Regions from separate parts of the Enterobacter sp. CFEC122 genome, predicted to be linked through region 1. Evidence: predicted binding sites of a transcription regulator. Region 1 holds the regulator's gene; each other region holds the start of a gene.
What was found. Region 1 encodes PhoB, which activates phosphate uptake and scavenging genes when phosphate is short. Its sites were predicted from a motif close to CTGTCATAAAACTGNCNNAT; they were not measured.

Region 2: ACVCAM_RS03035 (PhoX family protein) is a predicted target of PhoB. The motif match lies at 8,047-8,066, and genes of this name have one in related genera.
Region 3: pstS (phosphate ABC transporter substrate-binding protein PstS) is a predicted target of PhoB. The motif match lies at 6,932-6,951, and genes of this name have one in related genera.

The regions. Positions count from the first base shown of each region.
Region 1 covers NZ_JBRIQR010000002.1:92,300-102,128, reverse strand. Annotated here, with positions in the region: gene ACVCAM_RS02340 (DUF2339 domain-containing protein) at 1-1,231, opposite strand, end outside; gene malZ (maltodextrin glucosidase) at 1,318-3,135, opposite strand; gene proY (proline-specific permease ProY) at 3,298-4,671, opposite strand; gene brnQ (branched-chain amino acid transporter carrier protein BrnQ) at 4,753-6,072, opposite strand; gene phoR (phosphate regulon sensor histidine kinase PhoR) at 6,482-7,777, opposite strand; gene phoB (phosphate response regulator transcription factor PhoB) at 7,799-8,488, opposite strand; gene sbcD (exonuclease subunit SbcD) at 8,676-9,829, shown strand, end outside.
Region 2 covers NZ_JBRIQR010000002.1:242,509-252,337, reverse strand. Annotated here, with positions in the region: gene ACVCAM_RS03060 (LacI family DNA-binding transcriptional regulator) at 1-792, opposite strand, end outside; gene ACVCAM_RS03055 (Gfo/Idh/MocA family protein) at 868-2,010, opposite strand; gene ACVCAM_RS03050 (sugar phosphate isomerase/epimerase family protein) at 2,003-3,028, opposite strand; gene ACVCAM_RS03045 (MFS transporter) at 3,044-4,279, opposite strand; gene pheP (phenylalanine transporter) at 4,524-5,912, opposite strand; gene ACVCAM_RS03035 (PhoX family protein) at 6,016-7,989, opposite strand; gene ACVCAM_RS03030 (TonB-dependent receptor) at 8,116-9,829, opposite strand, start outside.
Region 3 covers NZ_JBRIQR010000014.1:100,069-109,897, reverse strand. Annotated here, with positions in the region: gene glmS (glutamine--fructose-6-phosphate transaminase (isomerizing)) at 1-1,407, shown strand, start outside; gene ACVCAM_RS12095 (chaperone-usher fimbrial major subunit) at 1,836-2,414, shown strand; gene ACVCAM_RS12090 (fimbrial chaperone) at 2,486-3,169, shown strand; gene ACVCAM_RS12085 (fimbria/pilus outer membrane usher protein) at 3,188-5,707, shown strand; gene stgD (fimbrial protein StgD) at 5,717-6,793, shown strand; gene pstS (phosphate ABC transporter substrate-binding protein PstS) at 7,039-8,079, shown strand; gene pstC (phosphate ABC transporter permease PstC) at 8,208-9,167, shown strand; gene pstA (phosphate ABC transporter permease PstA) at 9,167-9,829, shown strand, end outside.

The DNA of each region.
Region 1 (9,829 bases):
TGGCGAACCCGCCGCCGATCGCCAGCGCTGCCATGACCAGCGGCCGTCCGAGGGAGGGATAGCGCCGCAGCGCGAGGTACGCGAGGGTGAGATAAAATGCGCCGTATCCCAGCGCGCTCAGCGCCGGGCCATATTCCCAGTATCGAGTCATGCCGTACTGCATTCCGAAGCCGATCAGCGGCGGGGCAAACAGCAGCACACCGTCAACGATCTGCTTCCCTTTTTCCTGCGCCCGCAGCGACAGCGCCACGCTCAGCACGCCGAAGATCAGCGTATTGGCAATCAGGAACAGCTGGCAGATCCAATAGTCTTCAGGCTGGTAATCACTCAGCCCCCACAGGCCGCCCACGCCGAACGTGAACAGCAGCCCGAGCAGGTTCAGCTCGCGCCAGTGCTGCCAGATGCTGATAGCAAGAATGCCGATGGACAGCAGGAGATAGAAAGAGAACAGCGCGACAAAGCTGCCGCCCCCGGTAGACAACAGCAGTGGCGCAAGATACCCGCCGAGGCTCGCCAGCATGGCAAGGCTCAGGGCCTTCTGCAGCACCGCCAGCCCGACGCTCGCCGCGCAGATCACCACCAGCAGCGCAAAAGCCAGCGTCATCGGCAGCATTTGCCAGAGCCGGAAGGCGCCAAACACCGTCAGGTAGAGCACGCCGGTCGCCCCGCCCTGGAGGATCAGCGCATAGACCCGCTGCCTGTGCCGCAGTCGCCACCCAATCGCCAGCAGAACAACGGCAAACAGCGCCGCTGCCACGAGGCGCAGCTCAAGCGGGAACAGGGAATGTTCGACGGTATAGCGCAGCAGGAAAGAGAGGCCGAGGAAGAGCAGCAGAATGCCCAGCTTCGCCAGTGGATTGCCCTGCATGAACCAGCGCGCCAGCGACGTCAGGATGCCGCCAAAGGCTGAAGGCTGTTTTGCCGCAGGGGTCGGGGCCTGAGAAGAAGCGGGTTCTGCCACCGCTGCGGGAATATCGGGTCGCCAGGGGTCGACAGGCGCGAGAGCGTCCTCCACCACTGGCGCGGTAATTGCCTCCGGCGCGGCGGTCTGCACCGGTTCCGACGCGTTCTCAGGCACGCCGCGCTGCTCAAGCGCCTCTATGCGCTGGCGCAGCCGAGCGATCTCCTGCTGCGCCGCCGTACTGCGATTAAACCCGATAACCGCAAGCACGGGCGCAACCAGCAGCGCAAAAACCAGGAATAAACAGCCAAGGATGTAAAGCTCGTCCATGTTTCCACCTTCACCGTAAACGATCTGTTAAGATTGACACAAATCATTGCATTTGCGCCATCTTAAAAGGTGGAAACAATAGCGTATTAGCTGCCGAACCAGATCGTCGCGGATATTGCAGGCAGCGCCAGCACGCCGTCCTGTATTGTCGCCTTGCCCTCTTTACTCTTCCACGCAGCGACATTCAGCAGCGGTGAATCATCCAGCACCACTTCGCAGGCCTCGCCCCGGTTAATCGCCACCAGCACGCGCTGCTGGTTATAAACGCGGGCAAAGACCACGACGTTATCATGAGCGTATACCGCCTGGCAGCCGCCGTAGCGCAGGGCAAGACTCTGCTTACGCAGCTTCGCCAGCCGCTGATACAGGCTGAACAGCACTTTGTCCTGTTTCTCTGGTGCCCACGGGAAGGTTTTGCGGCAGAACGGATCGTTGTTGCCGTCCAGCCCCACCTCGTCTCCGTAGTAGATGCACGGCACGCCCGGCCAGGTGAAGAGCCAGGTGACCGCCAGCGGCAGACGCGCGACATCCTTGCCCAGCAGGGATTTAAAACGCGCGGTATCGTGGCTATCGAGCTGGTTAAACATCCGCAGCTGCTGCTGATGCGACAGCCCGGCGCGGTAGTTCTCCATCCACGCCATGCAGGTTTCCGCGTCGATATGATTTGGATCGTAGGAGATATCGGTGTTGGCGAGGAATCCCCACAGCGGGAAGGTAAAGCCGCGATAGTTCATCGCCGCATCTTCCGCATCATTCTGCAGCCACTGGCGCGCGTCACCAAAGTGTTCGCCAAAAACGAACGCTTCCGGCTGTGCGGCTTTTGCCGAGCGCGTTATGCCGGCGACGTGCTGAAGGTTGTTCCGCGCCCCGCCCGCTTCGCCGAGCATATGCACCACGTCCAGGCGCCAGCCGTCCATATTCCACGGCGCCTTCAGCCAGTGTCGGACGATGCTGTCTTCGCCGCCGTAGATTTCATTAACGAGCGTTGGCGACTGGAAATCCAGCTTCGGCAGGCTCGGGTAGCCCAGCCAGTCCAGCGCGCGGCCCTCCTCGTTAAAGCTGTACCAGTCGCGCTGCAGCGAATCCGGGTTATGACATGCCCCGCCCATCGACTGGTTATGCCGATCAAACCACGCATGCGAATCGCCGCTGTGGTTGAACACGCCGTCCAGGATCAGGCGCATCCCCTCTTTTTGCGTATTCTTACGCAAGCGCAGCAGCGCCTCGTCGCCGCCAAACTGCGCGTCAACGTGGCGATAATCTTCGGTATCGTATTTGTGTACGCTCGGGGCTTTAAACACCGGGTTGAGGTACAGCGCCGTCACGCCCAGTTTTTTCAGGTACGGCAGCTTTTCGCTGATACCGTTAAGATCGCCGCCGTAGAAGGTCGAGCCGCCCGCCTGCGCGGTTAACGGCTCATCCCACGCTTTCATGATAATGTCGTGGCCCGCTGCATGGTGGTAATAGATCTTATCCTGGTCGGCAGTGCGCTTTTCGCTGCGCGCAAAACGGTCCGGGAAAATCTGGTAAAAGACCTGATCGTTAACCCACTGCGGGCCGTTATCCGGATAATCGACCGCAAACTGCTCCAGCCGTGCAGGCGGGAAACGGCTAAACCCCTGCGGGGTAAACCACAGCTGGCGGTTGTTCCACAAAAGCTTAAAGCTGTAGCGGCGGCGCGGCTGTCCGCTACTCAGGTCGATATTCGCCCGCCAGGCGGTGATCCCCGGCTGCGGCTGGCTGCGCAGCTTGTGCATTTTCAACCCGGTCTCTTCGTTATCGATTTCGGCGCGGAGCGTCACGCGATCGGGCTGGTTTTCCCCCGCCAGCCAGAGCGTAATCACAAGGTTGTCTTTGTTTTGCTTAACAAATGGGGCAACCGGAAGGTGCCAGGCGTTTAACATCACGAATCCCCTCTGATGAAATTGACGTCACCTTGCCACAGGGTGGTTAAGGATAGCTCACCATGATGGGATTTATTGGGGGAGGAGGACGGGGGAGGAGTTTTTTGGGGGGTAAAAGGGAGTGTAGGCCGGGTAAGCGCAGCGCCACCCGGCATTTTTACCTTACTGCGCTTCCGCCAGCTGACGGTCGCGGCGGCATTTGAACACCCAGCCCACCAGCAGCAGCACGATCCACGCGCATCCCACGTAGAGCGAAATGCGGGTGTCCGGATGGTAGCCAATCAGGCCAATGATAAACACCAGGAAGATCAGCCCGACGACGGTCGTCGCAACGCCGCCCGGTACTTTGAACTTCAGCGCTTTCGCCTCATCCGGCGACAGGCGACGGCGGAAGGCAATCTGCGACAGCAGGATCATGATCCACACCCACACCGTCGCGAAGGTCGCCAGGGATGCAATCACCAGGAAGACGTTCTCCGGCATGATGTAGTTCAGATAAACCGAGAACAGCAGCGCCACGGTCATCACCACCACGGTCACCCACGGCGTGCCGCGGCGTGAGGTTTTGGCGAACACCTTCGGCGCGCTGCCCTGCTCTGCCATGCCGTGCAGCATACGCCCCACGCCAAAGACGTCACTGTTGATCGCCGAAAGCGACGCGGTCAGCACTACAAAGTTGAGAATGCTGGCGGCAAACGCAATGCCCATATGCTGGAAGGTCAGGACAAACGGGCTACCGTTGGTACCCACCTGATTCCACGGGTAAATGGACATGATCACAAACAGCGTACCCACATAAAACACCAGAATACGCATCGGCACCGAGTTGATCGCACGCGGAATGGATTTCTCCGGGTCTTTCGCTTCACCGGCGGTGATACCGATGATCTCGATACCGCCGTAGGCGAACATCACCATCTGCAGCGACATCACCATCCCGAGCCAGCCGTTGCTGAAGAAGCCACCGTTGCTCCAGAGGTTATGGATCCCGGTCGGCTGCCCGCCGTTGCCAATCCCCCAGATGATGATCCCGAAACCGGCCACAATCATGATGATAATGGTGGCGACCTTGAAGAAGGAGAACCAGAACTCCAGCTCGCCGAACACCTTCACGCTCATCAGGTTGACGGCGCAAATGATCAGCACCACGCTCAGCACCCAAATCCAGTGCGGCACCGCCGGGAACCAGACGCCCATATAGATGCCAAACGCCGTCACGTCGGCTATTGCCACGATCAGGATTTCGAAGCAGTAGGTCCAGCCGGTGATAAACCCGGCCAGCGGGCCGAGGTTTTCCTGCGCGTAGCGGGAGAAGGAGCTGGCGGAGGGGTTATGAACCGACATTTCGCCGAGGGCGCGCATGATGATATACGCCGCCACGCCGCCGATGATGTACGCCAGCAGCACGCTTGGACCGGCCATTTTGATGGCATCTGCCGAGCCATAAAAAAGACCGGTGCCAATAGCAGAGCCCAGCGCCATAAAGCGGATGTGGCGCGTGCTCAATCCACGTTTAAGTTTGTTAGTGCTTTCCATTTAAATCTTGCCATTCAACACGAAAAAAACAAAAAACCACGGGGCCTTAAGCCCCGTGGTTAAACAGTTTGTTGCCGTTGATTAATGGGCGTTCGATGCGACCTGACGCCCTGCAGCACGATCCCAGATAACCGCCAGAACCAGTGCAACAACGGTAGGCATCAGCCAGGCCAGGCCCTGCTCGGACAGCGGCAGACGCTGTGTCCAGGCTGGCAGAATTTCAGCGAACGCTGATGCTTTAATCCCGTCAAGGATACCAAAAATCAGGCTGATAAACATGGCTGGCGCAATAATTCGTGAGGAGTTGTTCCACCACGGGCGGGTGAAGCTCAGCACCACCAGCACGATGCACGGCGGATAGATCGCCGTCAGTACCGGAATAGAGACCTGAATCAGGTGGCTCAGACCGAGGTTGGATACCGCCATGGAGAAGATACCGAGGATAAACACCAGGGTACGGTAAGAGAGCGGCAGGTACTGCGCAAAGAACTCAGCACAGGCACAGGTCAGGCCAACCGCGGTAACCAGGCAGGCCAGGAAGATGAGCGCCGCCAGCAGCATACTGCCCGCACCACCGAAGGTGTGCTGGACGTAGGCGTGCAGGATAGCCGCACCGTTGGCGTTCTGGTCGACCAGCATCGCGCTATCGGAGCCCAGGCGGAACAGCGCCAGATACAGCAGCGTCAGGCCTACACCGGCCATCAGGCCAGCCCAGATGGTGTAGCGGGTCAGCAGACGCGCTTCGGTCACACCGCGGGAACGCGCGGCGTTAACGATAACGATACCAAACACCATCGCGCCCAGCGTATCCATCGTCAGGTAGCCGTTCACAAAGCCGTTAGAGAACGCGGCGTTTTTATAGGCGTCCATCGCGTCGCTAATCGGGCCTGCAGGCCAGACGATAGCCGCCACCGCCAGAACAATCAGCGCCACAATTTTCAGCGGAGCCAGGAAGTTACCCACGGTATCCAGCAGCTTGCCCGGATAGAGGGAAACCAGAATCACGATAGCGAAATAGATCAGGCTGTAGATGAACAGCGGCATCGCGCCGTCACCGGTCAGCGGAGCAATACCCACTTCGAAGGAAACGGTCGCGGTACGCGGGGTGGCAAACAGCGGACCCACGGCCAGGTAGCAGACGGTAGCCAGCAGAACGCCCGCCACTTTGCCAATCGGGGTGCTGAGGCTATCCACACCGCCGCCGACTTTCGCCAGCGCGATGACGGTCAGCACCGGCAGACCCACGGCAGTAATCAGGAAACCAAACGCGGCGGTCCAGACGTGTTCACCCGCCTGTAAGCCAACCATTGGAGGGAAAATGATGTTGCCTGCGCCAACGAACAGCGCAAATGTCATAAAGCCCAGCGCGATGATGTCACGCGATTTTAAGTGATGGGTCATAAAACCTTACTGCCTGTGGATGTGGTGTTGAAAACATTGAGATTTTCGCTGCCCCTGACGGGACGATACAGCCGAAAATTTGCTCAATTTTAGCGGGATATGCTCCCGTCCTGGCGTGGAGAAGAATAGTTTTTCGATTTACCACGCAAATACAGTCGGTCTGACAGTATCTGGGGGGCAATTTAAACGCTTATAACGTTTAAAGGCAAGGTGGGATCGTAAAACCAGAACAATATGCCAGCATGAAAATACACTCCAGCACAATACGCTAATTATAAGAAAAACCCATGGCTAATCATGCGAACAAAAAACAGCCAGCCGTATAAAATTCACACGCGTTTCGCTTGGCTGCAAAGCAAACGGGCCAGCGATGGCTGACCCGTGGAAAGGTAAAATGACACACCTGCCGTCAGGCGATCTTTTTGGCAATTAATCGTTCCGGGATCACGAAGCTGAAGCGGGTTCCTTTACCCAGGGTACTCTGAATATCGAGACGGCTTTCATGGTGATTCACCGCGTGTTTCACAATCGCCAGCCCCAGGCCGCTTCCGCCCGTCTGCCGCGATCGCGCTTTATCCACGCGATAGAAGCGTTCGGTCAGACGCGGAATATGCTCCGGCGCGATCCCCGGCCCGTTGTCCTCCACGCTAAACTCGGCCCCCGTTGGGGTATGCTGCCAGCGCACCACGATCTCCGTCCCTTCCGGCGTATGGTTTACCGCGTTATACACCAGGTTGGAGATAGCGCTGCGCAGCTCATCTTCACTGCCCAGCACCTTTAGCGTGTTGTCGACCTCAAAGGTCAGGTGATGCTTTTTGTGGCTTAACGTCTGCGCTTCACGCTCCACGACTCGCAGCATCATCGGCACATCGATGGTGTCATTCAGCGCGAGCGTGGGTGCCGCTTCAATCTTCGAGAGCGTCAGCAGCTGCTTCACCAGGCCTTCCATCCGGTGCGTTTGCTCGCGCATGGTGTGCAGCGCTTTTTCACGCGGCGCACCTTCCAGCGTTTGCTCCTGCATCATCTCCAGGTAGCCCTGCAGCACGGTCAGCGGGGTACGCAATTCGTGACTGACGTTGGCGAAGAAGTTGCGGCGCGCCCCTTCCAGCTGGTGCATCTGGGTGACATCGCGCGCCACCATAAGCCACTGCTTATCGCTGTAGGGCATCACGCGGATCTCCAGATGGCGACCGTTATTGAGCTTGAGATTGTGCGGACGGGTAAAATCACGCTTTTTCAGGTACAGCGTAAACTCGGGATAACGCAGAAGGTTGAGGATATTCTGGCCATTATCATCCGGCCAGCGCAGGCCCAACAGCTGCTGCGCCAGGCCGTTACACCAGAAGATCGTCCCTTCTTCGGTGGTCAGAATGACCGCATCCGGTAGCGACTCCGCACCGCTGCGAAAACGCTTAATCAGGCTTCCCAGCTCGCGGCGGCGCTTTTTATTTCGCATCTGCATCTGGTGCAGACCGTACAGCAGCGGCTCCCAGCTGCCGCTTCCGGGCGGCGGCGTCATGCTTCGGTCAACCCACAGCCACCAGGAGAGGCGCAGCAGGTTCCAGAAATGCCAGATCAGCAGCCCGGTGACCGACGCCAGCAGAAACCACGGCAGATGTCCAAGAAAGGCCCCCAGAATGAAGGCCGGAATACAGCATAAGATCAGTTCAAAGACGAGCCTTTTCCATGACAGACGTTCCAGCACGCGTCACACTCCTGTCATTGTTCAGAAACGGGTAGAAAAACGATAACCCGTGCCGCGGACCGTCTGCACCATGCGATCGTGGCCGCTCAGTTCCAGCGCTTTTCGCAGGCGGCGGATATGTACGTCAACCGTCCGGTCTTCGACATACACGTTAGTTCCCCAGACGTTATTCAGCAACTGCTCGCGGCTGTACACGCGTTCCGGGTGGGTCATAAAGAAGTGCAGAAGTTTAAATTCGGTAGGCCCCATGTCGAGGGGATTTTCACCGGTCATCACGCGGTGAGAAGTCGGATCAAGGCTCAGCCCCTGCATCTCAATCACCTCTTCCACCGCCATCGGCGAAATACGGCGCATCACGGCTTTAATGCGGGCCACCAGCTCTTTGGGGGAGAACGGTTTGGTAATGTAATCGTCCGCGCCGGTCTCCAGACCGCGCACACGATCCTCTTCTTCTCCGCGCGCCGTAAGCATCACAACCGGGATGTCGCGGGTCAGCGCTTCACGCTTCAGGTGTTTGATAAACTGCAGTCCGGAGCCGCCGGGCAGCATCCAGTCCAGCAGAATCAGATCGGGCCAGGGTTCATTCAGCTGGTTCACTGCGCTGTCATAATCTTCCGCTTCAACCGGCTGGAAGCCGTTTTGCTCGAGCACGAAGCACACCATTTCACGAATTGGAGCTTCATCTTCTACGACCAGAATACGTCTCGCCATACTTTGCCCTGTCTTATCTTATTTACGTTACAAGTTTGTAATTCGGCGCCATTATGCGTCAGATTTATGACAGATTTATGAAAAACAGTACCACTATAAATGGCAAACTGTTGTTTTATTACAGCGGTTATTTTCCCTTCTCTGAACGTTTATAATCCTGCTTTCTCTTTTTTGCCACGGATCAGCTATGCGCATACTTCACACCTCGGACTGGCATCTGGGTCAAAATTTTTACAGCAAAAGCCGTGCGGCTGAACATGAAGCGTTCCTGAACTGGCTGCTGGAAACGGCCCGGACGCATGAGGTGGACGCGATTATCGTGGCGGGAGATATTTTTGATACCGGCTCGCCGCCGAGCTATGCCCGTGAGCTGTACAACCGCTTCGTGGTGAATCTGCAGCAAACCGGCTGTCATCTGGTGATTGTCGCCGGCAACCATGATTCCGTCGCGACGCTTAACGAATCCCGCGACATCCTGGCGTTTCTCAATACCACCGTCGTCGCCAGCGCCGGGCACGCCCCGCAGATCCTGAAAAAGCGCGACGGGTCGCCCGGGGCGGTACTGTGTCCGATTCCCTTTTTGCGTCCGCGCGACATCGTGCAAAGCCAGGCGGGGCTGTCGGGCGCGGAAAAGCAGCAGCATTTGTTACAGGCGATCGCCGACTATTACCGCCAGCAGCACGCCGAAGCCTGTGCCCTGCGCGGTGACCAGCCGATTCCGGTGATTGCGACCGGGCACCTCACCACCGTCGGGGCCAGTAAAAGTGACGCCGTGCGTGACATCTATATCGGCACGCTGGATGCCTTTCCGGCGCAACACTTCCCGCCCGCCGACTACATTGCGCTCGGGCACATTCACCGGGCGCAGATCGTCGGCGGCTGCGAGCACATCCGCTACTGCGGCTCGCCCCTTTCGCTCAGCTTTGACGAAACGGGCAAAGCCAAATCCGTACATCTGGTGACCTTCTCCGACGGAAAACTCAGCGCCGTCGACACGCTGGAGGTGCCCGTAACTCAACCGCTGGCGGTGCTGAAAGGCGATCTCGATGCCATCACCGCCCAGCTGGAGCAGTGGCGCGGCGTCGAGCAAGATCCCCCCATCTGGCTGGACATCGAAATCACCACCGACGACTACCTGCACGATATGCAGCGAAAAATCCAGGCGCTGACCGAAGACCTGCCGGTAGAGGTCTTGCTGGTGCGCCGCAGCCGCGAGCAGCGCGAGAAAATTCTGCTAAGCGCTCAACGCGAAACGCTCAGTGAACTGGGGGTCGAAGAGGTATTTGAACGCAGGCTCTCACAGGAGGAGATTGACGATGCGAAGCGCGCAAGACTCAGCGA
Region 2 (9,829 bases), 150 kb from region 1:
GGCAATATCCTCTGGCACCCGAAGACCTGCCTGCTGAATGGCGCGCAGCGCGCCCGCCGCCAGCGTATCGGAAACGGCAAATACCGCATCCGGCGGATTATCTTTTAACAGGTTTTGCATCGCCGCCATGCCCGCCCCGGAGCTGAGATCGCTGGCATACTCCACCGCCTGATAGTCCAGATCCCGCAGGTGGATCACGCTCTTGTAGCCGCGTTCGCGCAGGCGGGCATATTTGTAGCTGAGATCGTGGTTGATCATCGCGATACGTTTGCGGCCGCCGTCGGCCAGCTGGCTGACGGCATGCTGTGAAGCGTCCACATCGTTGATACCGACGCAGGAGACCGCGCCCGCATCGGCATATTCGGCGCACTGCACCCACGGTGCAGAACCAATCAGCGCGGCAAGTTCCGGCAGCTTCGAGAAGGCGTCCATGGTGATAATGCCGTCGACGATTTTGCCGGAGAGCAGGCTTAAGCCCGAGCGGGAGCGCTCGATGTCCGAGCCGGAGTTGCACAGCAGAATGCGGTAGCCGTTTTTCTCCGCCTCGGCTTCGATGCCCTTCACCACTTCGGCGCAGAACGGGTTGGCAATGTTGGACACCATCACCAGGATCATATAGCTGCGAGCGGTGCGCAGCTGACGGGCGAGCAGGTTTGGCTGGTAGTTACTCTCCTGGATCGCCTGCAGAACGCGCTCGCGGTTTTTCGCCTTCACGGTGTCGCTGTTATTCAGCACGCGGGAGACCGTCGCCACGGAGACCCCGGCCAGCTGAGCGATTTTCTGAATTGACATAGCGACGACACATCCTGCGGTTAGCGTTTTGTGCAGGCTACCATAAATTTATTGCCCGGCGAACCGGGCAACGCGTTATTGTTCCACGCGCACCCAGCGCTGCTGCTGATGGCTTTTCACAATGGCATCAATGATATACATCACGTTTGCGCCATCGTGAAACGTCGCAAACTGCGGCGTCTCCGGCATCGCGCCCGCCTGCACGGCGCGGTAGAACTGCGCCATCATATTTTTGAAGGCGTCCGGCCAGCCTTCGATATGTCCGCCGGGGAAGTGGGCGCTGTCGGCCACGTCAGGGTTCATCAGCCCCGGATCGTCGGTGAGCGTCTGGTTGGCCTGCGCGCGATGGCCGATCCACAGCTGCTGCGGCACCTCCTGGTCCCACGCCAGCGAGCGCTCGCTGCCGTTGATCTCAAACGTCAGGCGGTTTTTACGCCCGGCGCTCACCTGCGAGATGCTAAAGCAGCCCTTGCTGCCGTCGTCAAAGCGGAACAGCACCGAGCCGAAGTCTTCGGTGGTGACCGGTTTGTCTACATACTCCGCCTGCTCGTCGTGGGAGAAGGTTTGATTCCCGACCTTGCTGGCCCTGCGCGTCGGCCAGACGATGGATAAATCAGCCATCACCTCGGTAATGCGCCGCCCGGTAACGAACTGCACCGTGTCGCACCAGTGGGAGCCGATATCCGCCACCGCGCGCGATGCGCCGCCGAGCGCGGCATCCACCCGCCAGTTGTAGTCGGTTTCCAGCAGCATCCAGTCCTGTAGGTAGCTGCCGTGTGAGGCAAAAATCCGCCCGAGGCTGCTTGCGCGCATCATGCTCGCCGCCTGACGCACCATCGCAAACTGGCGATAGACAAAGCTCACGCCATGCACCACGCCCGTCAGCTCCGCCAGCGCCACCAGCTCGCGCGCCTCCTCAGGGATCATGCACAGCGGCTTTTCGGAAAACACGTGCTTGCCCGCGCGCAGGATCTGGCGGTTAATCTGTGCATGCAGGTGGTTCGGCGTGCAGTTGTGCACCACGTGCAAATCAGGGTGCGCGAGCAGCTCCTCAACGCTGCCGTACGCGTGCGGTACGTTTAGCAGGCGCGCCTTTTCCTGCGCCTTAACGAGCGAGCCGTCGCACAGCGCGACCACCTGAACAAACCCAAGGCGCCTGAGCGCCTCGATATGTGCCGGGCCAATAAACCCGCTGCCGACGATCCCGACGTTAATCATGGCTGCCCCCTGCGGCGAAATCGTCAAACGCGCGCCCGGCAACCGGAATGATGTGGCGGCGGATAAATTCGCTGCCTTCACTCGCCCCGGTATCGCCATCCTTCAGGCAGCACTCCCACTCCAGCACCGCCCAGCCGTCGTAGTCGTACTGGGTCAGCTTGCTGAAGATGCCCTTAAAATCGATTTGCCCGTCACCGGGCGAGCGAAAGCGTCCGGCGCGGTTGATCCACGGCTGGTAGCCGCCGTAGACGCCGCTGCGCCCGCTGGGGCGAAACTCGGCATCCTTCACGTGGAACGCTTTAATACGCGCATGGAAGATGTCGATAAAGGTCAGATAGTCCATCTGCTGGAGCAGCATATGGCTTGGATCGTAGAGAATGTTGCAGCGCGGATGGTTGTCCACCAGCGCAAGAAAACGCTCGAAGGTGACGCCGTCGTGCAGATCTTCCCCCGGATGCAGCTCAAAGCAGACGTCCACCCCCTGCTCGTCGAAGGTATCCAGAATCGGCCGCCAGCGGTTTGCCAGCTCCCCGAACGCTTCCTGAAAACGCTGTTCGTTATGCGGCGGCCACGGGTAGAAAAACGGCCAGGCCAGCGAGCCGGAGAAGGTGGCGTGCGCTTTCAGACCTAATCTTGCCGAGGCGACTGCCCCCTGCTTCAGCTTCTCCGTGGCCCACGCCCGACGCGCAGCATCGTTACCGCGCACGGAAGCGGGCGCAAAGTGGTCAAACGCGTCGCTGTAGGCGGGGTTCACCGCCACGAGCTGCCCTTCCAGATGGGTCGACAGTTCGCTGATAACCAGCCCGTGCGCGGCCAGCTTAGCGGCGATGTCGTCGCAGTAGGTCTGGCTCTCCGCCGCTTTCTCGACGTCAAAGATGTGCGGATGGTTGCAGGGGATCTGTACCGCCTTATAACCTTTACCTGCCGCCCATTCAGCCAGCCCGTCGAGCGAATTAAACGGCGCTTCTGCGCCAATAAACTGCGACAGAAAAATGCCGGGTCCTTTCATCGTCCTCATACCACCTCCTGAGCGTTACGCCTTGTCATCGTCATACTTAAACGTGAGAAGGAAAATCAGCGCGATCGCCGCGGCCGCTACCGCCGGGATCCACCAGAATGTCACCCACGCCTGCGGCACGGTCTGCCCTGCCACCAGGCGGTTATAGAGCGCGCCGGAAATCTGCGAGCCGAGCAGCATGCCGATGCCGTAGGTGAACATCACGATCATGCTCTGGGCCTGGCCTTTCACCTTTTCGCCCGCCACGCGGTCGGTGTAGATAAAGCCGACGACAAAGAAGAAATCGTAGCAGACGCCGTGCAGCAGGATGCCGAGATACAGCAGAATGCGCCCCTCCTCGCTGACGCCCAGCGCGAACATGGCGTAACGCACAAACCACGCCAGCATGCCGATCAGCAGCATGACCTTCACGCCCAGACGGCGGAACAGCAGCGGAATAACCAGCATGAAGACGATCTCGGACATCTGCCCGAAGGACATGGCGGTGCTGACGTCGGCAATTCCCGCATCCGCCAGATACGAGGCGGTGTAGGCGTAATAGGTGCCGAGCGGGACGGAGATCAGCATCGCGCAGACGGAGAAAACGAAAAAGTGGCGGGTTTTGAGCAGCGCAAAGGCATCCGCGCAGAAAAGATCGCGCACCTTCACCGGCAGGCCTTTCGCCGGAGCAGGCGTGTGCGGCAGCGTCAGGCTGTAAAGCGCCAGCAGCACGGAGCTGGCCGCCGCCACCTGAAAGATGGTAACGCTTGCCGCCACGCCGGTGACGCCGATAAAAATGCCCGCCACGATCCAGCCGATGGTGCCGAACACGCGCACCACCGGGAAGGTTTTATCCACGTTTGCCAGGCTGTGAAACGCGATATTGTTGGTCAGCGCCAGCGTCGGCATGTAGCAGAGCGTGTAGCCAAACAGCAGGCCAATCAGCAGCGCGCCGTTCTCGGCAATCAGCGCCCCCGGCACGAACCAGAGGATCGCCGCGCCCGCCAGGTGCATCACCGCCATCACCTTCTGCGAGGCGAAGAAGCGGTCCACCAGCATGCCAAGCACGAACGGCGAGAGAATGGAGGCGATAGGCCCGGCGGAGAACGCATCGCCAATCAGCAGAGACATGTTGTGCTGGGTCATCACCAGCCCTAGCGTAACCGACCAGCTACCCCAGATAAAAAACTGCAGAAACATCATCAGCGACAGCCGCGGCACCAGCAGCCGATGCTGCGCTATCGTCTTTTCACTACTTTCAGTTGACACCATAATAAGCCTCACCCGGAAAAAGTAATCGATTACAAAATGATTCAAATGAAAAGTAATCGATTACAAAATAAAGATCCTGTGGATCGAAACAGATTTGGGAGGGGGGTCACGATAAAGATGAAGCAGTGTTTTGTAGGCCCGGTAAGCGCAGCGCCACCGGGCGTGAAGGCAGTTGCGGTCTGGTTTGGTGCGGTCTGTTGCCCTCACCCCGGCCCTCTCCCACAGGGAGAGGGAGAAAAACGGGCTACTTTTTGCGTGAGAGCTTAAACGCGATAAACAGGAACACCACCCATACCGGCAGCAGCATTGCTGAAAGTCGCATCTCATCCATGGTGCACATCAGCACCAGAATCAACGCCAGGAACGCGATACAGAGGTAGTTCCCCGCCGGGTAAAGCAGCGCTTTGAACTGCGTTTCGCGCCCCTTGCGGCGCATCGCGGCGCGGAATCGCAGGTGCGCGAGGCAGATCATGATCCAGTTCAGCAGCAGCGTAGCGACAACCAGCGCCATCAGCAGGCCGAAGGCCTCTTTCGGCAGCAGATAGTTGATCAGCACCACCAGCGAGGTAATCGCCCCGGAAAGGAACAGCGAGTTCACCGGCACGCCGCGACGGCTGACGCGGGTGAGGAATTTCGGCGCGTTACCCTGCACGGAGAGACCAAACAGCATGCGGCTGTTGGAGTAAACGCCGCTGTTATAGACCGACAGCGACGCCACCAGAATGACGAAGTTCAGCGCAGAAGCCACCACGTTGCTGTTGAGATCGTGGAAAATCATCACGAACGGGCTGCTGTCTGACTTCACTTCCACCCACGGGTAGAGCGCCAGCAGCACCACCAGCGAGCCGATATAGAACAGCAGGATACGGTACACCACCTGGTTAACCGCTTTCGGAATGCTTTTATGCGGGTCGCGCGCTTCCGCGGCGGTGATGCCAATCAGCTCCAGCCCGCCGAAGGAGAACATGATCACTGCCAGCGAGAGGATCAGCCCTTTCCAGCCGGTCGCCAGGAAGCCGCCGTGCTGCCACAGGTTGTCGATAGTGGCCCGCTCGCCGCCGTGGCCGGAGAACAGCAGCCACAGGCCAAAGCCGATCATGCCGATAATTGCCAGCACCTTGATCAGCGCAAACCAGAACTCGGTTTCACCATACAGGCGCACGTTGACGAGGTTAACGGCGTTGATAATGATGAAGAAGGCCGCCGCCCAGATCCACGTGGGCACGTCCGGCAGCCAGTACTGCATATAGATGCCTGCGGCGGTCAGCTCCGCCATCCCGACCAGCACGAACATCACCCAGTAGTTCCAGCCGGAGAGGAAGCCTGCGAACGGGCCCCAGTATTTATAGGCAAAATGCGCGAAGGAGCCTGACACCGGCTCTTCAACGACCATCTCGCCAAGCTGGCGCATGATCAGGAAGGCGATAATCCCGGCGATACCGTAACCCAGCAGCACCGCCGGACCGGCCATCTGAATAGCGGGGCCGATGCCGAGAAAGAGCCCGGTACCGATTGCGCCGCCAAGGGCAATTAACTGAATATGTCGATTTTGCAAACCACGTTGCAGCGTTGGATTCTGATCCGACGAGGCTTCAGCGCTACCATGGCCTGAAGCGGATGACGCGTCTTTCACGTCCTACCCCTGTCTCTTTTTTAGAAGGGGCACGTTTTAACACTTCATGCTGGCGGTAGCAAGTTTAACGCCGGGAGCACGGCATGCCCCCGGCGATGCAAGGTTATGAGCCGATGATCCCGCCGTCCGCTTTGACGATGACCACCGTTGAGGAACGCGGGCGTCCGTTCGGGTTCGCGTCTGGCCAGTTGGAAACAGCGCGAGGGTTAGCAGGGTCGGTGATATCATCCCCGCCCTCCCCCGGATGCTGAATGTTGATGAACAGCGTCCGGTTATCCGGCGTAAACGCAATCCCGGTAATTTCACACCCGCGCGGTCCGGTCAGGAAACGACGGTACTCGTTGGTGCCCGGAATGGTGGCCACCATCTGGTTATTGCCCATCCCCTCGTAGGCTTTCTTATTGATGGTGCTGGAAGAGACGTCGGTCTGGATCCACAGCACGCCCTGATGATCGAACGACAGGCCATCGGGGCTGCCGAAGGCCGCCCCCTGCATGGAACCTTTAGCCTTCGGATCGTCGCTGTCGGTCCGCCCGCCCATCACCAGAATATCCCACTTAAAGCGAGCGGCAGCAGGATCGGCCCCCTCTTCGTGCCAGTGCATAATATGACCAAACACGTTATTAGCGCGCGGGTTGGCGGCATCAACCGGTGCCTTACCCTCCTTCCCGCGATCGCTGTTGTTGGTGAGCGTACAGTAGACGCTGCCGCTGGCGTGCGGGTCAACCGCTATCCACTCGGGGCGATCCATCTTCGTTGCCCCCACCGCGTCTGCCGCCAGGCGGGTTTTAATCAGCAGATCGCCCTGGTTTTCAAACCCGTTGCTCTTATCCAGACCCTTTTGCCCGAAGATCAGCGGCAGCCAGTCGCCGCTCCCGTCTTCGTTGAAGCGGGCAACGTACAGCGTGCCTGACGTCAGCAGTTGCATATTGGCTTCACGGTTCGCGGGATCGTATTTTTTGTCCGAGACAAACTTATAGACGTACTCGAACTTCTGGTCGTCCCCCATATAGACCACCACGCGGCTATCGGCGGCAAGCGTGACGGCCGCCCCCTCATGCTTGAAGCGGCCCAGGGCGGTGTGCTTGCGCGGCGTGGAGGTCGGGTTGTAGGGATCGATCTCCACGACCCAGCCGAAGCGGTTAGGTTCGTTAGGGGTTTTATCAACGCTAAATCGCTCGTCCACCTCGTTCCAGCGGTAGGATTCATCGCTGTCGCTGATGCCGTAGCGTTTTTCCAGCGGGTTGAGATCGGTTTTTTTGACAAAAATATCCGACCAGTTCTCCTCGCAGGTGAGATAGGTGCCCCATGGTGTATGGCCGTTGGCGCAGTTCTGCATGGTGCCCAGCACGCGCTCCCCCTGCGGGTCGGCGGTGGTTTTCATTAAGTCCTGATGCCGCGCCGGGCCGGTAAGCTGCATCGGCGTATTGACGGTAATGCGGCGGGCATACGAAGACGGGCGAACCACCTGCCAGTCGCTGCCCGATTTTTTCACTTCCACCACCGACACGCCCATCGCGTTCTGCCCCTTGCGGGCCTTGTCGAGGCTCCAGTTCGCCGTACCGTCGGTAAACATCATCCCGTTGTCGATGTACTCATGGTTCATTGCCAGCAGGCCATGCTCCGGGTTTTGCTCCCCTTGCGGCAGGCTAAACCACGCCATGCCGTCATGATGCATGCCCGCCTGCGCAGCCTGTTCGTCCGCGGTGTTGCTGGCATCCGGTTTAAAGGCCGGCATGTTGTTTTTGATCCCCGTCGGGTCACCCCAGCGATAGAACGGGCGGGCAATATAGCCTTCCGGCACCCTGACCGTATCTTCGGTGGAGACGTCGATGCTGGTAAAGCCCAGGGAAACCGCTTTTGCCAGCGCGGAAGGCTTCGATACCGCGGCAATGGCGTTCTCAGGTTTGATCAGAAAGGGGAATGAAACGGCAGCGCCCGCCACGGCGCCCATCTGGAGAAAACGACGGCGGGAGAGGAACACCTCTGCAACCTCGGAGAATACCGGGTTCGCGCTGCGGTTAGCGATGTCGTCGCGATGTTCTTTTTTAAAAACGGATTTGAGGGGTCTGCCCATAGCGGCTTCCTGTCATTGGCCAAGAGGTAAGGAGTCGGCGACCAGTCTAAGAAGCTTTTATTACAATTTTATAACACAACGGCGGAGGTATGGGGCGTCCCTGCCCCGGATAACGAGGTGGAACGCTTAGAACTCGTAGCCAACCGAGACCTTAAAGGTACGCGGCTCGCCCTGCGTGATGTAGGTGCCGGAATCGTCCACGCTGGCCCAGTAGTTTTCATTGGTCACGTTGTCGATGCCCGCGCGCACCGTCATCTGGTTTGCATTGTGGTTCACCGCGAAGCGATAGCGCATCCCCAGATCCAGCGTGGTGTAGCTGTCGATCTTTTTGGTGTTGGCAAGATCGGCGTACTGCGCGCCAGAGTGGTTGACGCGGGCGGTCGCCGTCAGGCCATCAATCGGCTTGATGTCATACTCTGCCCCCAGCACGGCGTAGACGTTCGGGACACCAATGGCATCGTTGCCCTGATTTACGCCGTTTTTGGTTTTGGTCAGCTCCGCCTGCAGCCAGGTGGCGCTGGCGTTGAGGCGCATCCCGAGCATCGGCTCGCCGAAGACGTTTAGCTCCACGCCGCGGTTACGCTGCTCGGCATCCAGGCCATAGTGATTGTTAGCATCGAGGATCGCCGACGGCATCTTGATCTCAAACAGCGCAAGCGATCCGCCCACGCGGCCAAAGTCCGCCTTCACGCCCACTTCGTTCTGCTTAGAGTGAACGATACCGGTGCTCTGGCCGTAGTTGGTCGCGGTATTAGGCGCGGTTTTGCCCGGCTGCAGCGCTTCGGTGTGGTTGGCGTAAAGGGAAATTTCTTCCCACGGCTTGTAGACCACGCCGTAGGTTGGCATCCAGCGGCTGCCGTCGAAGCCGTCTGCCGCGTTTTCCGCACCGGTAACTTTGTTATACCCGCGAATGACCACCTTCTGATGGCGCGCGCCAGCGGTGAACAGCAGTTTGTCGTCCAGCACGCCCAGGGTATCGCTCAGCAGCCAGCCCTGGGTGCGGGTGCGCCCGCTGGTCAGCGGATCGCTGTACTTCCCGCCTGAGCCGTTGAGGTTGGTGCTGTCCGGCATATCGACGCCGGTGTTGTGGTAGATGTTGGTGGTCGGGTTATCCTTCGTCGCCGACATTTTCCACGCGATCTTTTCATTTTTGGTCATCGCCGAATAGCCAACGTTGACCTTGTGCGAGACGAAGCCGGTATTGAAATTACCGCGTATACCCGCCATGCCGCTGACGGAATCGCTGATGCGGTTGGTATCAAGGCGGCTGACCGTTGCTTTACCGCTTTTATCCAGCAGCTTCGGCGCGCTGTAGATCCCTTCCTCGTGCGCGTGCTGCGCGCCCAGGCCGGTATAGGCGGTCCAGCCGTCGGTGATGTCGTACTCGCTGCGCCACATCCCAAATTCGTTTTCGATGTTGCTGTAGGCCCACTTCTGCGAGAAGTTGCGATCGTTTTTCGGCGGCTCGGGCACGAAATCCACCGCCGAAATATTGACGCTGGTCGGGCTGCCGTGGAAGGTTTTCTTCTGATAACCCAGATCCAGCGAGGTGCGGAAACGGTCGCCTTTGTAATCCAGACCGGTGGAGAGCAGCGTGGTGCGGCGGCGGTCGTTCGGTATGCCGGTTTCCCCTTCGCGGTGGACCAGGTTCACCCGCGCGCCAAACTGGTCGCTGTCGCCGTAGCGACGGCCCGCATCCAGCGTGGTGCCAATCTGGGAGTCCGAGGTGTAGTCGACGCCCACTTTCGCCTGCGGGAGTTCGCCCGCGTGTTTTGGCTCAAGGTTGATCATCCCGCCCACGCCCGAGCTTGCCGCGCCGTTCATCAGGGCGTTTGCCCCT
Region 3 (9,829 bases), on a different contig from region 1:
CTGCGTGATGCGGTGCTGCGCGCTATTCCTCAGCTGCGCGGTGCGTACGGTACGGTGATCATGGATTCCCGCGACCCGTCCACGCTGCTGGCCGCGCGTTCCGGTAGCCCGATGGTTATCGGCCTGGGCATGGGTGAAAACTTTATCGCTTCCGATCAGCTGGCACTGCTGCCGGTAACGCGTCGCTTTATCTTCCTCGAAGAGGGGGATATCGCCGAAGTGACTCGCCGCAGCGTAACCGTGTTCGATACCAAAGGCGAGCAGGTGAAACGTCAGGAGATCGAATCGAATCTGCAGTACGACGCGGGCGACAAAGGCGCTTACCGTCACTACATGCAGAAAGAGATTTACGAGCAGCCAAACGCCATCAAAAACACCCTGACCGGGCGCATCAGCCATGGTGAAGTGGATCTAAGCGAGCTGGGCGCAAACGCGAACGAACTGCTCAGCAAGGTTGAGCATATTCAGATCGTGGCCTGCGGCACCTCCTACAACTCCGGTATGGTCTCTCGCTACTGGTTTGAATCTCTGGCGGGCGTGCCGTGCGACGTAGAAATTGCGTCTGAGTTCCGCTATCGCAAATCTGCCGTGCGTCGTAACAGCCTGATGATCACCCTTTCCCAGTCAGGTGAAACGGCAGATACCCTGGCGGCGCTGCGTCTCTCTAAAGAGCTGGGTTATCTGGGTTCTCTGGCCATCTGTAACGTCCCGGGCTCATCGCTGGTGCGTGAATCCGATCTGGCGCTGATGACCAAAGCGGGTACCGAAATCGGCGTGGCCTCCACCAAGGCGTTTACCACTCAGCTGACGGTTCTGCTGATGCTGGTGGCGAAACTGGCGCGTCTGAAAGGTGAAGATGCCTCTGTTGAGCATGACATCGTTCACGGTCTGCAGGCGCTGCCGAGCCGTATTGAGCAGATGCTGTCTCAGGACAAACGCATTGAAGCTCTGGCGGAAGATTTCTCTGACAAACATCACGCCCTGTTCCTGGGCCGTGGCGATCAGTATCCGATTGCGCTGGAAGGCGCGCTGAAGCTGAAAGAGATCTCTTACATTCACGCTGAAGCCTATGCGGCAGGCGAGCTGAAACACGGTCCGTTGGCGCTGATTGACGCGGATATGCCGGTTATCGTCGTGGCACCGAACAACGAACTGCTGGAAAAACTGAAGTCCAACATCGAAGAAGTCCGCGCCCGTGGCGGCGTGTTGTACGTCTTTGCTGATAAAGATGCCGGTTTCGCCAGCAGCGACAACATGCACATCATCGAGATGCCGCATGTGGAAGAGGTGATTGCGCCGATCTTCTACACCGTTCCGCTGCAGCTGCTGGCCTATCACGTGGCGCTGATCAAAGGCACCGACGTTGACCAGCCGCGTAACCTGGCGAAGTCCGTTACAGTAGAATAATCTCCAGCCTACCCGAGGCTGCCAGTATTCTGGCAGCCTCATAGTCCTCCCCTCAGCGATTACTTCTTTTTATCGCAGCCTGTTTCTTTTTTCATGTTTCCTTACATTATTGCGTCATCTGATTGTCTCGCCGATTTCTGCTTAAAAAATAATCTTATTTAGCGGTGGCAAAGAAAAGATATTGATAAATTCTCAAAAAAACAGAAAAGAGACATCAATAGCATTTTTTAATTATTTTTTATTCTTATTTGTAAGGGGTTTTTTATTTTTCGTTTTTATTATTTTATTTTAAAGATATTTCATGAGAGAAAACGTGTTTGTCATAGGGCAGGAATGAATTGTACTATCGCCACGCTTTAAAGGATGGTGTGTTTTATTTGAATGTGTAAATGAAACGCATACAAATAATATAAATTATGGAGAGTTTCATGAAATTAAACGTTATAGCCACTTCGCTGGTTTTATCTTCCGCCCTGTTTTCAGGTGCGACATTAGCGGCTGACGGTACTGTTCATTTCCGTGGCGAGGTGATTGATTCTACCTGTACAGTCACGACTGATACCAGCAACCAGACTGTTAATATTGGTCGTGTGGCGGCCACTACTTTCGCAGGTATTGATTCCACCGCGTCTGTTAAAGATTTCCACATCCGTCTGGAAGGCTGCCCGGCAACCTATACTCAGGCGGCAGTACGCTTTGACGGGACGGAAGATAAAGATACCATCGGTAAAGGTTATCTCTCAATCGGTACGCCGGTGAACGAAGACGGTACGGACGGCGAGTTCACTGGCAGCGGCGACGCCATTGCGGCGACGGGCGTGGCGATTAAACTGTTCAACCTGAGCGATGATACCGCGATCCCTTTGTATAACAATTCTAAATACGTTGCCATTGCTGATGGTAAAGCGGATATGGGATTCAAAGCGAAATTCGTCCAGACTCTGGCAACAGTGACGCCGGGTACTGCGAATGCTGACTCTCAGTTTACTATTGAATATCTGAAATAATCAGCGATTATGGATTCGGAGCCTGTTAAGAACTTATTAACAGGCTCCTTTATATATAAGGACATTGGATTATGCCAGGGCGTATAGTGAATGTATTAATAGCGTGTTGTCTTACGGGTATTTCTACACTGGCATCGGCAGGTGTGGTTATTGGTGGCACACGAGTGATTTATTTGAGTGATAAATCCGACACAACCATTACTGTCAAAAATAACGAAGCGGCTATCCCTTATCTTATTCAAACATGGGTTGACCCCTTCAATAATACAGGAACCGCGAAAAAACCACCGTTTACCGTCATTCCACCGGTATCTCGTCTGGAGGCTGGGCAGGAAAAAATTCTGCGCATTATGAAAACCGAGGGCAATTTACCGCAGGATCGGGAGTCGGTGTTCTGGCTGAACATCAAAAATATTCCCCCGGCGAGCAATAAGCCGAACGCGATGGAAATCGCTATTAAGACGCGTATCAAGCTGTTCTGGCGTCCGGCCTCGTTGAACATCACCCCGGAGCACGCCGCTACGCAGGTGAAGTGGCACAGAGAAAATCGGCAGTTGGTAGTTGAAAATCCCACGCCGCTAAATATCAACGTTATGAATGTGACAGTGGACGGCAAAGATGTGCCACTCAATATCGTCCATCCCTTTGAAACCCTGCGTTTACCCTTACCGGAAGGCGTGAATGGCCATGCGCTGGTGTGGCGGTATGTGAATGATTTCGGTGCGATTAGCCAGGATTTAAAAGCTGCGCTTTAAGCAAAGGATGGTTTATTTATGGAGTGTTCCCGTATTTTCATCGCGCTTGCTTCCGGGATGGTGCTTGGTTTATCCGGCGAGGCGGCCGCGAGGGATATGTTTAACCCTGCGCTGCTTGAAATCGATCATCCGGTGGACGTGGATATCCACCAGTTTAATCGCGCGAGCAGTCTGCCTGTCGGGAACTATAAGGTCAGTATTCATGTTAACGGCGAATATGTTGACCGCCGGGAGGTAACCTTTGTCGAAGATACTGCCACCAGCAACCTTCATCCTTGCTTCTCAGACGTCAAAACCGTGCTCGCTGAGCTTGGGGTAAAAGTGGCGGCTATCAAGGCCCTTAACGACATAGATGACAAAGCCTGTCTGAACCCCGCGCCGCTCGTTCCCGGCTCAAGCTGGACGTTTGATACGGATAAACTCCAGCTTAACGTCACGTTGCCGCAAATCTATATTGATGTATCGGCGCGCGGCTATATCAGTCCCTCACGCTGGGATGAGGGCATCAATGCGCTTATGGTGAACTACGATTTTTCCGGCTCCAGCACGGTGCATTCGAACGAGGATGTTAACGACGATTTTTATTATCTGAACCTGCGCAACGGTGCCAACCTGGGGGCATGGCGTTTACGTAACTACAGTACGCTAAACGTGACCGATGGCGAGTCTTCGTATCATTCGATCAATACCTATTTACAGCGCGATATCGCCGCGTTACGCAGCCAAATCATGCTGGGGGATACGTGGACCGCAAGCGACGTGTTTGACAGCACGCAACTGCGTGGGATGCGTCTCTACACGGATGATGACATGCTGCCTTCGAGCCTGACGGGGTTTGCGCCAGTGGTTCGCGGCGTGGCGAAAAGCAATGCGACCGTGATTGTGCGGCAAAACGGTTACATCATTTACCAGTCTGCCGTACCGCAGGGAGCGTTTGCGCTCAAGGATTTAAACACTACCAATTCGGGTGGCGATCTGGATGTTACCATCAAAGAAGAGGATGGCAGCGAGCAACATTTTACCCAGCCTTACGCCTCACTGGCGATCCTGAAGCGTGAAGATCAAACCGATGTCGATATCAGCGCGGGTGAACTGCGCGATCAAAACGATTTTCAGCCGACCGTTTTTCAGGCGCAGGTGTTACACGGTTTTCCTGCGGGTATTACCCTCTACGGGGGCGTGCAGGGAACCAGCGATTACACCTCCGCCGCGCTTGGCGTGGGGAAAGATATGGGTTCGCTGGGCGCCATTTCGCTGGACGTAACGCATGCCCGCGCGCGGTTTGAGGACGATGACGAAAGCGGGCAATCTTACCGTTTTCTCTATTCCAAACGTTTTGATGAAACTAACACAACGTTTCGGCTGGTGGGCTACCGCTACTCCACAGAGGGCTACTACACCCTGAACGAATGGGCGTCCCGGCAGAATAACGAGAGCGACTTCTGGACGACAGGTAACCGCCGTAGCCGTCTGGAGGGAACATGGACGCAGACCTTTGGCGACGGGATGGGAAATATTTATCTTACCCTTAGCCGCCAGCAGTACTGGAAGACGAATGAAGTCGAGCGGCTGGTGCAGCTGGGCTACAGCAATAGCTGGCGCTCTATTTCCTGGAACGTCTCCTGGAACTACACCGATTCACTCACCTCGGCCCAAAATAGCACCGACACTGACATCAGCGACAGCCAGGGCAGCGAACAGATTTTTATGCTCTCTCTCTCCATACCGTTGTCAGGCTGGCTACATGATAGCTACGTCAACTATGGGTACACCCAAAACAACCATGGAAAAGGGATGCACCAGGTGGGGCTGAGCGGTAACGCGCTGGATGCGCACAACCTCTCCTGGAACGTTCAGCAGTCTTACGATGCGGATAACGAAGATTACAACAACAGCGCAGGGGTGGGCTATGACGGCACATATGGTTCGGTAAACGCCAGTTACGACTATACCCAGGACAACCAGCGCCTTAACTATGGAATAAAGGGCGGGATTCTGGCCCACAGCGATGGCATAACTTTCTCTCAGGAGCTGGGGGAAACCGTCGCGCTGGTTAAAGCCCCGGGAGCTTCCGGCCTGGCGCTGGAGAATGGTACGGGTAAGGCGACGGACTGGCGCGGCTATACGGTACAGACGCAGCTCAATGCCTACGATGAAAACAGAGTGGAGATCGACAGCGATTACTTTGCGAAGGCCAACGTCGAAATCGACAACAGTATCCTCAGCGTTATCCCGACGCGCGGCGCGGTGGTACGGGCGGAGTTTGTCACTCACGTGGGCTATCGCGTCCTGTTCAATGTGCGGCAGAAGAGTGGCAAACCGGTGCCGTTTGGCGCAATGGCCTCGGCTGATTTACCCCACGGCAGCGTAACCGGCATTGTGGGCGAAAATGGCGAGCTTTATCTGTCCGGCATGCCGGAAGAGGGGGCGTTTGTCCTGAAGTGGGGTGCAGATAACACGATGACCTGCCCGGTTAACTACCATTTTACCCCGCCAGAAGGCGTTGAACTGATACAAATATCGGCAGTATGCCAATAGGGAAATAAGATGAAATTCAGGACACCTCTGTTTTTAAGCGCGTTGATAATATTTATGACGCCAGTATGCAAGGCGTACACCACGGGCGACGGGATTTGTCACTCCGAAGGTGGCGCTTATATCTATAACCTTAATCTGAACGGGCAGTCGATCCCGGCGGATAAAAATAAAGCAGGTACAGAGATCAGGGATCTGGAAACGCTCAGTTCATCTACGAGTTACAAAGCGCAATGCAACTGTCTTACGCATTACTCTACGGGCTTTCGCCAAATCTACTACACCGCACGATCGCCGTTAAGTGAAGATGTGGTAAAGAACGGGTATACCTATTTTACCCTTAATAACAACCTCAGCATCGCCACGTCGATACTTGTGCTTGGCAGAGAATATATACCGGTACCTTTCAGCGCAGAACCAAACGTAATGTCTCATAGCTCCTATTGTTATGCGCCTGGCGAGGAAGGGAGCGAACCAACACTCAATACCGGTTCACAAATAAAAATATCATTCTTAATTAACAAGCCGTTTATTGGCCGGGTGAGTGTGCCAGGTACGATAGTCGCCGATCTTTATGGAGGGCTGGATGCGGCCTCCTCGACCTCCAGCACCGAAAAAATGGCAGAGATCAAAATCGCTGGCGATATCGTCGTGCCGCAAAACTGCGAGATAGCGCCCGGGCAGACGCTTGAGATAGATTTTGGCAAAATCCCGGCCCCGGAATTTTCCGCTACCAAAGGCACCGCCGTGACGAGTCACAAGGTAAAAAAGACGATTCAGGTACAGTGCACAGGCATGCTGGATGAGAATATTGTCTACTCCACTTTCCATGGAGACCCTGTTGACGCCGATGCCACGATGATGAAAGTCAACGGCAATGATGATGTAGGCATTGTGGTATACGACAAGTGGGATCGTCAGGTCAGCGTCAACGGCGGCAGGATGGACATGGATAGGGGCGAAAACAATAACGGCGCCGAAAACAATTCGCTTACCTTTTCCGCTGCGCCTGCAAGCGCAACGGGGGCTCAGCCAAAACCTGGAACGTTTGAAGCGTACGCGACGGTCACGCTGGAAATTGAACATTAATCACCCGACGGCTGTTTATGACAGCCGTTGTCATTTTCCCCCTTTTGTACCAGGCTTATCCCTTTCTGTATGACAACTCTATGACGCCATCCTGAATAAATATCATTTATTATCAATGAGTTATTTTTAACGCCTGCATTGTCATAAAACTGTCATAATTCGTACATTTATCTGTCACCTGTTTGTCCTATTTTGCTCATCGTAGCCACTAAACAACGATTTACGAAAATCTTGCAGGAGACATTATGAAAGTTATGCGTACCACTGTCGCAACTGTTGTCGCCGCGACCTTATCTCTGAGCGCGTTCTCTGTATTTGCAGAAGCAAGCCTGACTGGCGCTGGTGCAACCTTCCCTGCGCCGGTGTATGCCAAATGGGCGGATACCTACCAGAAAGAAACCGGTAACAAGGTTAACTATCAGGGTATCGGCTCCTCCGGTGGCGTAAAACAAATTACCGCGAACACGGTTGATTTCGGCGCATCAGATGCTCCGCTGTCTGATGACAAACTGGCTCAGGAAGGCCTGTTCCAGTTCCCTACCGTGATCGGTGGCGTGGTTCTGGCGATCAACCTGCCGGGCGTGAAGTCGGGTGAGCTGGTGCTGGACGGCAAAACCCTGGGTGACATCTACCTGGGCAAAATCAAAAAATGGGATGACGAAGCGATCGCCAAACTCAACCCAGGCCTGAAGCTGCCTTCCCAGAACATCGCCGTGGTTCGCCGCGCGGATGGTTCTGGTACCTCTTTCGTGTTCACCAGCTACCTGGCGAAAGTGAACGAAGAGTGGAAATCTAAAGTCGGCTCCGGCTCTACCGTTAACTGGCCTACCGGTCTGGGCGGTAAAGGTAATGACGGTATCGCCGCGTTCGTACAGCGTCTGCCTGGCTCCATCGGCTACGTAGAGTATGCGTACGCGAAGCAGAACAACCTGTCCTACACCAAACTGGTGTCTGCCGACGGCAAACCGGTTAGCCCGACCGAAGAGAACTTTGCTAATGCCGCCAAAGGCGCTGACTGGAGCAAATCCTTCGCGCAGGATCTGACTAACCAGAAGGGCGAAGGGGCGTGGCCAATCACCTCTACCACCTTCATCCTGGTGCACAAAGAGCAGAAGAAACCTGAACAGGGCGCTGAAGTGCTGAAGTTCTTCGACTGGGCATACAAAAACGGCGGCAAACAGGCTAACGCTCTGGATTACGCCACCCTGCCAGACAACGTGGTTGAGCAGATTCGCGCTGCATGGAAAACCAACGTGAAAGACAGCAGCGGTAAAGCGCTGTACTAACAGGATATATTTAACGAAGATGGCGGGTGGCGCTGCGCTTACCCGCCCTACGGTTTACTCTGTAGGCCCGGTAAGCGTCAGCGCCACCGGGCATATTCGTAAAAACGTCTCAAACAGAAGAGTAATTTATGGCTGCAACCAAGCCTGCATTTAACCCTCCGGGTAAAAAAGGTGACATGATTTTCAGCGCGCTGGTCAAACTGGCTGCGCTGATTGTGCTATTGCTGCTGGGCGGCATTATCGTGTCTCTGATTTTCTCCTCCTGGCCGAGCATCCAGAAATTCGGTTTTTCCTTCTTGTGGAGTAAAGAGTGGGATGCGCCGAACGACATCTACGGTGCCCTGGTGCCAATTTACGGCACGCTGGTGACCTCGTTCATCGCCCTGCTGATTGCGGTTCCGGTAAGCTTTGGTATTGCCCTGTTCCTGACGGAGCTGGCGCCGGGCTGGCTGCGTCGTCCGCTGGGGATCGCCATCGAACTGCTGGCAGCTATTCCGAGTATCGTCTACGGCATGTGGGGCCTGTTCATCTTTGCGCCGCTGTTCGCCACGTACTTCCAGGAACCGGTGGGTAACGTCCTCTCTGCCATTCCGTTTGTGGGGGCCCTGTTCTCCGGCCCGGCTTTCGGTATCGGCATTCTGGCGGCGGGTGTGATCCTCGCCATCATGATTATTCCGTACATTGCGGCGGTGATGCGCGATGTGTTCGAACAAACGCCGGTGATGATGAAAGAGTCGGCCTACGGCATCGGCTGCACCACCTGGGAAGTGATCTGGCGCATTGTCCTTCCGTTCACCAAAAATGGGGTGATCGGGGGCGTGATGCTGGGCTTAGGTCGTGCACTGGGTGAAACCATGGCGGTCACCTTCATCATCGGTAACACCTACCAGCTCGACAGCGCGTCGCTTTATATGCCGGGCAACAGTATTACCTCTGCGCTGGCGAATGAGTTTGCGGAAGCGGAATCGGGTCTGCACGTCGCGGCGCTGATGGAGCTGGGTCTGATTCTGTTCGTTATTACCTTCATTGTTCTGGCGATTTCCAAGCTGATGATTATGCGTCTCGCTAAAAATGAGGGAGCACGCTAATGGCCACTCTCGAAATGCAAGCTACTGCTGAACTGGCGGAATCCCGCCGCAAAATGCAGGCCAGACGCCGCATGAAAAACCGCATTGCCCTGACGCTCTCTATGGCGACGATGGCATTCGGTCTGTTCTGGCTTGTCTGGATCCTCTTCTCAACGGTCGTTCGCGGGATTGACGGAATGTCACTCTCGCTGTTCACCGAAATGACGCCGCCGCCGAACACGGCGGGTGGTGGCCTGGCGAATGCCCTGGCGGGCAGCGGGTTGCTGATCCTCTGGGCCACGGTCTTCGGCACGCCGCTGGGCATCATGGCGGGCATCTACCTGGCAGAATACGGTCGTAAATCCTTGCTGGCGGAAGTGATTCGTTTCATTAACGACATTTTGCTGTCAGCCCCGTCTATCGTCGTGGGTCTGTTCGTTTACACCGTCGTGGTGGCGCAGATGGAACACTTCTCCGGCTGGGCGGGTGTGATTGCGCTGGCGCTGCTGCAGGTGCCGATTGTGATTCGAACCACCGAGAACATGCTAAAACTGGTGCCGGACAGCCTGCGTGAAGCGGCTTACGCGCTGGGTACGCCAAAATGGAAGATGATCTCTGCGATTACGCTGAAGGCGTCGGTCTCCGGGATCATGACCGGTATCCTGCTGGCGGTGGCGCGTATT